3 regions of the Ochrobactrum sp. AP1BH01-1 genome follow, and region 2 is predicted to be linked to each of the others. Evidence: riboswitches for the same ligand, from Rfam matches in the RefSeq annotation. Region 2 holds a riboswitch; each other region holds the start of a gene.
The links. A riboswitch is a leader RNA that binds a small molecule or an ion and turns the genes downstream of it on or off. The one in region 2 is predicted to bind cobalamin.

Region 1: linked by a shared signal. The riboswitch ahead of J9800_RS03310 (ABC transporter substrate-binding protein) and the one ahead of J9800_RS08320 (TonB-dependent receptor domain-containing protein) in region 2 are both predicted to bind cobalamin.
Region 3: linked by a shared signal. The riboswitch ahead of nrdH (glutaredoxin-like protein NrdH) and the one ahead of J9800_RS08320 (TonB-dependent receptor domain-containing protein) in region 2 are both predicted to bind cobalamin.

The regions. Positions count from the first base shown of each region.
Region 1 covers NZ_JAGPOU010000001.1:733,279-736,552, forward strand. The annotation lists gene J9800_RS03300 (ABC transporter ATP-binding protein) at 1-38, opposite strand, end outside; gene J9800_RS03305 (FecCD family ABC transporter permease) at 35-1,090, opposite strand; gene J9800_RS03310 (ABC transporter substrate-binding protein) at 1,087-2,115, opposite strand; cobalamin riboswitch at 2,298-2,531, opposite strand; gene J9800_RS03315 (Bug family tripartite tricarboxylate transporter substrate binding protein) at 2,750-3,274, shown strand, end outside.
Region 2 covers NZ_JAGPOU010000002.1:608,269-611,542, forward strand. The annotation lists gene J9800_RS08320 (TonB-dependent receptor domain-containing protein) at 1-1,482, opposite strand, end outside; cobalamin riboswitch at 1,639-1,861, opposite strand; gene J9800_RS08325 (ABC transporter permease) at 1,969-3,081, opposite strand; gene rbbA (ribosome-associated ATPase/putative transporter RbbA) at 3,083-3,274, opposite strand, start outside.
Region 3 covers NZ_JAGPOU010000004.1:160,797-164,070, reverse strand. The annotation lists gene J9800_RS15700 (DoxX family protein) at 1-133, shown strand, start outside; gene J9800_RS15695 (SDR family oxidoreductase) at 205-1,035, shown strand; cobalamin riboswitch at 1,133-1,346, shown strand; gene nrdH (glutaredoxin-like protein NrdH) at 1,658-1,879, shown strand; gene nrdI (class Ib ribonucleoside-diphosphate reductase assembly flavoprotein NrdI) at 1,893-2,300, shown strand; gene nrdE (class 1b ribonucleoside-diphosphate reductase subunit alpha) at 2,276-3,274, shown strand, end outside.

The DNA of each region.
Region 1 (3,274 bases), on a different contig from region 2:
CCGGCTGACCAGCCGACATTGCGTGCTGAAAGAATCATGATGCAGCCCTTCGTTGTCCGAGCAGCAGGGCAAAGGCGGGCGCGCCAAACAAAGCCGTGATGACGCCGATCGGCAGGACCTGCCCCGGAATGATGATGCGCGACAGGATATCGGCGACGATCATGAAGATTGCACCAATCAGGGCCGCCGCAGGCAGCAGCCTGCCGTGACGCACCCCGACCACCATTCGCGCTGCGTGGGGAATGACAAGCCCGATGAAACCGACGGAGCCCACGATGGAAACCATCACAGCCGTCATCATGGCGCTGACACCAATCAGCACGGCATAGACGCGACGCACCGGTATGCCGAGCGAAGCAGCGGATTCCGTTCCGAAGGTAAAAGCGTCGAGGGCGCGCGCATGCCACAGGCAAACGACAAGACCGACGAGGCACGCTGGCAGCGCAAGCGCCGCGTCGGGCCAGCGCACGCCGGAAAGGTTGCCCAGGAGCCAGAACATGATACCGCGGGCCTGTTCCGCATTTGCAGCCTTGGTGACGATGAATGACGTCAGCGCATTGAAAAGCTGCGAACCGGCAATACCGGCAAGGATGATCGCGCTGCTGCCTCGCCCTGCCCTCAGCGCCAGCAGTGACACAAGGCAGAAAGCGACGATGGCGCCGATGAACGCGCCCAGCGAAAGCGTCAGCACGCCAGCGCCGATGCCGAGAATGGCCACACCGACAGCCCCCGTCGAAGCACCTGCGGAAATGCCCAGAATATACGGATCGGCCAGCGAATTGCGCAGCAGCGACTGCAGGATAACGCCGGATATTGCCAGCGACGCGCCGCAACATGCGGCAATGACGGCGCGGCTCAGGCGATAGCTCCACACGATCCCCTCATCAATGGGTTCGAGCGGGTATCCGGCGTTCCAAATCCGGTTGGCTACAGTCTTCGCCACCACGTCGAGCGGTATCGCCGTTTCACCTATCGCGGCCCCAAGCCAAAGGGCGAGAAGAAGCAGGGCAAGCGAAAGGGTCAGGAAAAGCGCGCCGGAGCGTGTTTTTCTCTTCTGGCGGAAGCCTGTTATCGCTACCCGCACCGTCACTTGTTCAGGTCCGAGGCGGCAATATCGGCGGCAAGCGTTTCGATGCCTTCGACTACGCGAAGCGAAGTGCTCATCGACTGTGCATCCATGTCGAAGACATGCCTGTCCTTCACCGCAGGCATCAGCTTCGTGACAGCATCATTGTCAAGAAACTGGTGCTTGACGGCAATGTCGTCAGCCGGATAACGGCGGCGATCCAGCTTTGCGGCAACGATCATCGACGGGTTCGACTTCGCAATCGTTTCCCAGCCGACCGTCGGCCATTCTTCTTCGCTGTCGATGACATTCTTGATGCCGAGGGCCGAAAGAATATAGGCTGGCGCACCGAACTTGCCCGCCACATAAGGATCGGCGTCGACCTGTGCACTGGAGAACCAGACGACGGCGGAAAGATTTTCGTCCCTGGATGCAATTTTCTCTCGGGCCGCGATCTCGCGGGCTTTCAGGTCAGCGACAAGCTTTTCGCCACGGTCCTGCACATTGAAGATTTCAGCCAGTTCAGTGATTTCCCGATAGACAATGTCCATTGTAAACGCCGCAGTGCGAACGCCATCGCCACCGCCGGAATTGTCCTTGCCGACGCAATCGGAGGGCGACGTGTAGGCCGGAATGCCAAGCTCCTCGAACTGTTCCGGCTTCGCCACAATACCCGTCGGGCCGACATGCCACTGGAAATCCGCCGTCACGATATCCGGCTTTTCGGCCAGAATGCTTTCAAAGCTCGGATCGTTGTCAGCAAGCCGCTTTACCTTGGCGTTCACGTCTTCAAATCCTTTGAGAACGGGACCGAACCACACCGCTGTGCCGACGACCTTGTCACCCAATCCAAGGCTGTAGAGAATTTCTGCGCTGCTCTGGCCGACAGCAACCGCGCGGGCGGGTGCGCGCTTGAACGTCACCTCGCGACCGCAATTCTTCAATGTCAGCGGATATTGCGTTTCCGCTGCCTGTGCAGCCGGACCGCCTGCAAGGAATACGAGCGCGCAGAAGGAGGCACGAAACGGCATTTTGCCGAAAATCTTCATAGGAATCCCCGAAAATGATAAGAGAAACGAGCCCTGTCAGGCGACGGACAAAATCCGGCACGAAAGACGGACAGGCATATCCGGGGGCATGTCGAAATCATGCGATGACGATGGGAGAAAGCGTCCTGCGACGCGAAAAACTGTCATAACCGGCTCCTGCTCCGGGCATCCCCGCCCGTGACAATGGACAACACTAGACGGCAGGTCTCCTGGCTCGCGAATATCTGCTGTCCATCTGCCTTCCCGCGCTTCTTCGGCGCAGTGGCATGACGCTTTGAACGTCACGAGGATGAACGGCAATCCGCTTACAGTTGCGGGGGCAGCCACGGTCTTGGCCCCTTTTCGGGTCGTCCTCACCGTGTTCCCTATTAATCCCCTTCGCTCTCGGTCGGGGAACCGTCGTTATACTATTACGTCGCCGCATCGCCGCAGTCAAGCGCATCTGGGGCGCTGTTTCGGCTTGGAAATTCAGGCGATTCGAAATCGCGTCACCTAAATTGCGGCCAAACTATTGTCGCATATGCTGGCCTATTGAATTTGTTTTTGGCAATATCCATGTAGACAACTCCCGCTAGAGGAGCGGGACTTGGGGAGGGCCGCCGCAGGGCGGCAATACATTCCGTTGGGAGGACATATGCGTAGATTTATTCTGGCCCTGACGTCGGTAGCGGCGTTGGCTATGGCAGGCTCTGCTTCGGCAGAAGACTACAAGGTGCTTGCACCCGCGGCTCCAGGCGGCGGCTGGGACCAGACGGCGCGCACGATGCAGAGCGTGCTTCAGGACGAAAAGATTTCCGGCAGTGTACAGGTCATCAACGTTCCGGGTGCAGGCGGCACCATCGGTCTCGCGCAGTTCGTGAACCAGAACAAGGGCGATCCGAGCCAGCTCATCGTCGGCGGCTATGTCATGGTCGGCGCGATCCTGACCAACAAATCGCCAGTTACGCTTGATGAGATCACGCCGATTGCACGCCTTACCGGCGAGTATGAAGCCATCGTCGTTCCGGCTTCTTCCGACATTCAGAACCTTGGCGACCTTGCAGCAAAGCTGAAAGCTGATCCAGGCTCCGTTTCCTGGGGCGGCGGCTCCGCTGGCGGCACCGATCACATCACCGCAGGCCTTTTTGCCAAGGCGGCAGGCGTCGATCCGACCAAGGTC
Region 2 (3,274 bases):
GAAGCCCGTAACCTTCGCGCTGGCGACATTGTAAGGCAGATAGGATGGCGCGGTGCTCATGATCGCATCGCGCAACCATGTCTGGTAGAACGCCATATCGAAGCTTGTGGATGCTGTTGCCTGCCAGTTCAACCCAACTTCAAAGGAACGAGACTTTTCCGGTCGGAGATCAGGATTGGCGAAGCCCGGATAATAAAGTTCGTTGAAAGTCGGCGCCCTGAAGCCTGTGGCGTAGGACGACCGCAAAACAAGGTCGGGCAGAATTTCATAGCTCACACCAAGATTATAGGTCACGACATCGCCGAACTGCCCGTTATGATCATAACGAAGCCCGCCATCGAAACGCAGCGCCTCGTACTCCAGTGAGTACTGGCCGAATACTGCAGCCTGATTGCGGCTGGTTTGATCATAGGCGATGGTGGTGTTAATCTCCTCGCGATAGGCCTCCACGCCGGCGGTGACGATATGATTGACATTGCCGGTATCGAAACTCTTTTCGGTCGAGGCAAACACTCCATAACGCTTGGTTTCAAACCGGTCAGATCCGTTCACGTCTTTCCGGAAATTGCGACTGCTGTCGATACCGGTGCTAAACTCCACTGTAGATGACCAGTCCGCCGTATGATCGATGCGGGTTCCGATCTTGCCCGTAAATGCCGTGCTATCGGCCTGGTTCGGGGACGGCGCCTTCGCGTCGTACTGGTTGCGTCCACGGCTGAGGAGACCGTCCGCATAGATTTTGCCCCAGTCGAAATCTTTCGACAGTGCGAAATTGAAAGAGCCCTGTAGAAATCCATCGCGATCCGGCTCATGGCCATAGGCATCCGATGTGGTGAAGTCATATCCTTGCGTGCCGATTATGGCTGCGCCGAAAGCATAGTCGACACCGTCATTGCTGCGCCCCTGAACGGAACCGGAAGCATACCCGCCCCATGGATGGCTGACCCCGGTAGAAAGACTGCCGCACCAGGAGCGTTCGCCACAAGAGCCCCCCTGCTTGGTGATGATATTGATCACCCCGCCCATGGCATCGGCACCATATTGCGCCGAATGGGCACCCTTGGCGATCTCGACACGGTCAACGGAACTCAGAGGAATGTTTGCAAGTGCGGTGGCACCGCTCGTCGCCGACGCCGTGCGTACGCCGTTGATGAGAACAACCGTCTGCTTCGAGGACATGCCACGCATAAAAATATCCGATGATGAACCCTGCCCGCCATTCGTCTTGATGGAGATACCGCTATAGGATTTCAGCAGAGACTGCAGATCGGGGGCCGCTGATCGCTCGATGTCCGCTGAATCGATAACAGTCACCGACGAGGTCGAACGCTGCAGCGAAGACGCGCGGCGCAAAGGCGTCACCACGATTGTATCAAGGACGACGCTGCCGTCGCTGCCTGGCAATGCTTGAGCAAGTGACGCGGACGGCAACGCAAGAACGCTGGCCGAGACCAATAGAACCGATGATTTCAAAAGATGCATTTTTCCCTCAACCTGCCGGACCGGAGACCGATACCGGCTTTTCCTCGAACCGCAGGTTGAAGTGATATTGGCGCTAAACGCCCTTCGTCCCGACGGCAACATTTCAACAATGTCACCGCCACGGACAGCCGCGCCTGGACACACCCCGTATCCATGCATGGGTGACCAGATACGGCAGGTCTCCTGACTTCCGGGTCATCGCTTTTCCTCCGCCTTCCCGATTGCACGATAGCTCTCAGTGGCTTTCACCGCTTGCACGGCTGTGGAGGATAGCTCTCCGGTTACAGTTGCGGGGGCAGTCGCGGCATCGGCCTGAATGGCTTCACCGTGTTCCCTTTTCATCCGCCTGAACAGCGGAACCGTTTCCTGATGTTGCGATAGCAACATGGTTAAGGATTCGCAACTCCGACGAAGCGCAATCCGGGACAGAAAACTGAATCACATTGGCAAGGAATGGATTCAGCCTCCTGTTTTGAAAAGATTTTTCTATCGCAGGAATGCGCGGAAACGCTGGAGCGCGAAATAGAACAGCACCGAGCCGATGACGATAAGAGCCAGAAATTGCGGCCAGACGACACCAAGGCCTGCTCCGCGAAACAGGATCGACTGCGCCAATATGACGAAATGCGTATTCGGCGCTGCCAGCATGATTGTCTGGATGATCTCTGGCATGCTTTCGCGCGGCGTTGTCCCCCCAGAAAGCACTTGCAACGGCAGAAGCACCAGCATCAGCAACATTCCAAACTGAGGCATGGAACCAGCCGCCGTCGCCAGAAATATGCCGAGACTGGTGGTCGCGAAAAGCTGAAGCGCTGCACCAACCAGAAACAGCAATACCGACCCATAGATGGGAACGGCAAGCAGACCCTGAACTACAAACACCAATGCAAAGGCCGAAGCAGCCAGCACGACAAGCCCCATCGACCATATCTTGCTGACCATGATTTCGACCGGCGTTACCGGCATCACCAGCAGATGTTCTATGGTTCCGTGTTCACGCTCGCGAATAAGGGCCGCGCCCGTCAGGATAATCGACAGCATTGTGACGGATGAAATCACATTGTTGATCGCCCCGAACCACCCCTTGTTCAAATCCTGATTGAACCTCGCCCTGAGATTGAGTTCGACAGGCGTTTGTGCGCCGCCGCGATAGCGATTGAGAAATTCGTTCACCTCGCTCGTCACAATCGCCTGCACATAACCGCCACCGGTAAAGGCCTGGCTCATCCGCGTCGCGTCGACATTGAGCTGGATCGTCGGTGAACGCCCCGCCAGAAGGTCCCGCTGAAAATTCGGCGGGATGTTGAGCGCGAATGTATCCAGCCCTTCATCCATCCGCGCATCCATTTCATAGGATGAAATCAGCTGCGGAGGCACGAAATATGGCGGATAGAATGCTGTCGTGATCCGGCTCGAAACCGGTGACTGGTCCTCGTCGACAATCGCTATCGCCGCATTGTTGAGCGTTTCAGGCATCGCCTTCGATGCTGTATAGATTGCAAGCGTAAAGGCATAAACAATCAGGATCAGCAGCATCGGGTCGCGTGCGAGACCGCGCAGTTCCTTCACGCCAAGCTGGACTATGTTGGATATCCGCATCTCAGCCCGCCTGTTTCTTGAGGAGAACGATGGCGAGCGCCGTCAGTACCGGCACCGCTATGACTAACGGCAGAAACGAACTTGCGAGATCGGAAAATCCCAGTGCCTTGGAGAAAACCCCGCGCGAAATGGTCACGAAATGCGTTGCAGGATAGATTTTGCCTATGAACGCCCCAGCGCCTTGCAGCGACGA
Region 3 (3,274 bases), on a different contig from region 2:
CACCATTCCCGTTGCGCACCCGTTTTGGGCAAAGGAAGGAGAAGAAGCTTTTCGGGATATGACGGTGGCGCTGGAGCACATATCGCTGATCGGTGGCCTGGCTGTCGTCGCCATTCTATCGCGCAAGGTTTAAACCACTGGACGCACGGATTGCCCTGCCTGTACCTTGCCTGTCGTCTTAACGATAGGCAGGGAGGGCCGCGCATGGATGTGACGATCATAACGGGAGCATCGGATGGTATCGGCGCGGAAACCGCGCGGCAGATCGCCCGGCGCGACCGCGCCAATGCTGCTCTTGTGCTTGCTGCTCGCAATATCGACAAGCTGGAGAGGCTTGCCGCCGAATTGCGGCAACTGGGCAGCTCGGCCCTTGTGATACCCACCGACGTTAAGGATCGCGCTGCCTGCATCGCCCTGATCGACAAGGCGGTTTCCGCCTATGGCCGCATTGACACGCTGATCGTGAATGCCGGCATGTCGGCGCATGCCAATTTTGCCGAGATCAAGCCGGATGATCTCGATTGGATGCATGATTTGATGGAATTGAACTACTGGGGCAGCGTCTGGCCTATCCATGCCGCACTTCCATATCTTGCTGCAAGCAAGGGGCGGATCGTAGCTGTCTCATCCGTTGCCGGATTGATCGGCGTGCCGGGTCGCACTGCCTATAGCGGAACCAAGTTCGCTCTTTCCGGGTTTTGTGAAGCACTTCGCGCGGAACTGGAACCGAGCGGCATATCGGTAACGATCGTCTATCCGGGTGTCGTCAAAACGGACATTCGCAAAGTTGGCTACAGCGCAAGCGGTGCCGCTTTGGGAACGAGCGGCGTGCTTGAGGACGACATGATGCCGGTCGAGGAAGCCGTGCGGCTGATGCTAGCGGGCGTTCAGGCGCGCAAACGCGAAGTGTTGATGACTCGGCAGATGCGGTCGGGGCGCTGGTTGAAGCTTATAGCGCCCGCTCTGGTGGACCGCATGGCGCTCAAGGCTATCAAGCCCGAGTTCAGGCCGAAACCGATCAACCCCGCAAAATAGACAGCGATAATTCTGCCATTCGTAGGGTTGCCGGAATGGTCCGCTAGTTTTTACGCCTTGTTTCTGACTATCTATTGACGAGTTTTTAACTTTAGCTACTATATATAGTGTTCTAGGTTCTTTCGATTCGTCGGATCGAAAGCTAAGACGGGAATCCGGTGGGTTTCATCCATGATGGATGCAGCAAAGCCGGAGCTGCCCCCGCAACTGTAAGCGGAGAGTTCTGTCCATCACGTCACTGGCTTTGGCTGGGAAGGCGGACAGGACGTTGATCCGTGAGCCAGGAGACCTGCCTTGAACGAGTACGTCCACGGGCGGGGTGTCCGGTTGGCGCGCAATCTTATATGGCAAGCTTTGCCTTGCCGGTTGCTGCCCCGAACTTCCCGCTTTGTTTTTACGCATTATCCTAAGCAAAGCCGCTTCGTACTTTTGCTGGGATGTAGCTTCGGGGTGAAGTCCATGTTCAGTTTATTCAGTTTCAGTTCGGGTCCTCCTTTCGAGTTATAGTTTATGCGATCCGGCTGCTTATTCGCGGCTGGCCGATCCCCTGTTCCATCTCCTTTGACGCGCATTTTGCGATGCGCGAACGGTTTTTTGCGTCCTCCCAACCAGCGAGAAAAAAATGAACGTCACCGTTTACAGCAAGCCCGCCTGCGTCCAGTGCACGGCTACCACACGCGCCCTTGATCGCCAGGGCATCGAATATGAGATCATCGATATTTCCGCGGATGCCGATGCTTTCCATCTCGTTCAGGGCATGGGCTACCGCCAGGTGCCGGTGGTTGTGGCGGGAGAATCCCATTGGGCGGGTTTCCGGCCCGATATGATCAGCACCCTCGCCTGAGGGCCGCGGTTTCATGAGCCTGATCGTCTATTTCTCCAGCCGGTCGGAGAATACGCACCGGTTTGTTGAACGGCTTGGAATGCGGTCGAACCGCATTCCGATGGACGGTTCGGGCGGGTTGCAGGTGCGCGAGCCATTTGTGCTCGTCACGCCCACTTATGGCGGAGGCGGTTCCAAGGGCGCTGTCCCCAAGCCTGTGATCCGCTTCCTCAACGACGAGAGCAACCGCTCTTTCATCCGCGGCGTCATCGCCGCGGGAAACAGCAATTTCGGCGAGGCTTTCTGTATCGCCGGCAACATTATCTCCGCCAAATGTCAGGTTCCCTATCTCTACCGCTTCGAGCTTCTGGGGACCGATCAGGACATAGGCAATGTCAAAAACGGGATGGAACGATTTTGGACACGGCAGACACGACCCTGATCCGGGAGCGCGAAGCACGGCCAGTGCCGCAGCAGGATGCGGCTCCAGTGGCAATTTCCAGCAGCAAACCGCCAAAATCCTCGGACGGGCTGGATTATCATGCGCTCAATGCAATGCTGAACCTTTACGATGACGAGGGCAGAATCCAGCTTGACCGCGACCGGCAAGCCGCACGGCAATACTTTCTCCAGCACGTGAACCAGAACACGGTCTTTTTCCATAACCTGCGGGAAAAGCTCGATTATCTGGTAAACGAAGGCTATTATGAGCAGGAAGTGCTGGATCAGTATTCCTTCAACTTCGTGCGCGATCTTTTCGAAGAATCCTATGCAAAGAAATTCCGGTTTCCGACCTTTCTCGGCGCGTTCAAATATTACACCAGCTATACGCTGAAAACATTCGACGGAAAGCGCTATCTGGAGCGTTATGAAGACCGCGTCTGCATGGTGGCGCTGGCGCTGGGGCGCGGCAATGAACAACTCGCCCGCGATGTGATGGAAGAGATTATTTCGGGCCGTTACCAGCCTGCGACGCCGACTTTCCTCAATGCAGGCAAGAAGCAGCGCGGCGAGCTCGTATCCTGTTTTCTGCTGCGGATAGAGGACAATATGGAGTCGATCGGGCGCTCCATCAATTCAGCTTTGCAATTATCGAAGCGGGGAGGTGGCGTCGCCTTGAGCCTCACCAATATCCGCGAGGCGGGCGCGCCCATCAAGCAGATACAGAACCAGTCATCGGGCATCATTCCGGTGATGAAGCTTCTGGAGGATTCCTTTTCCTACGCCAATCAGTTGGGCGCACGGCAGGGTGCGGGCGCGGTTTATCTGCACGCGCATCACCCGGACATCATGCGTTTTCTTGATACCAAGCGCGAAAATGCCGACGAGAAAATCCGCATCAAAACACTGTCGCTGGGCGTCGTCATTCCCGACATCACCTTCGAGCTCGCGAAGAACAACGAGGATATGTACCTC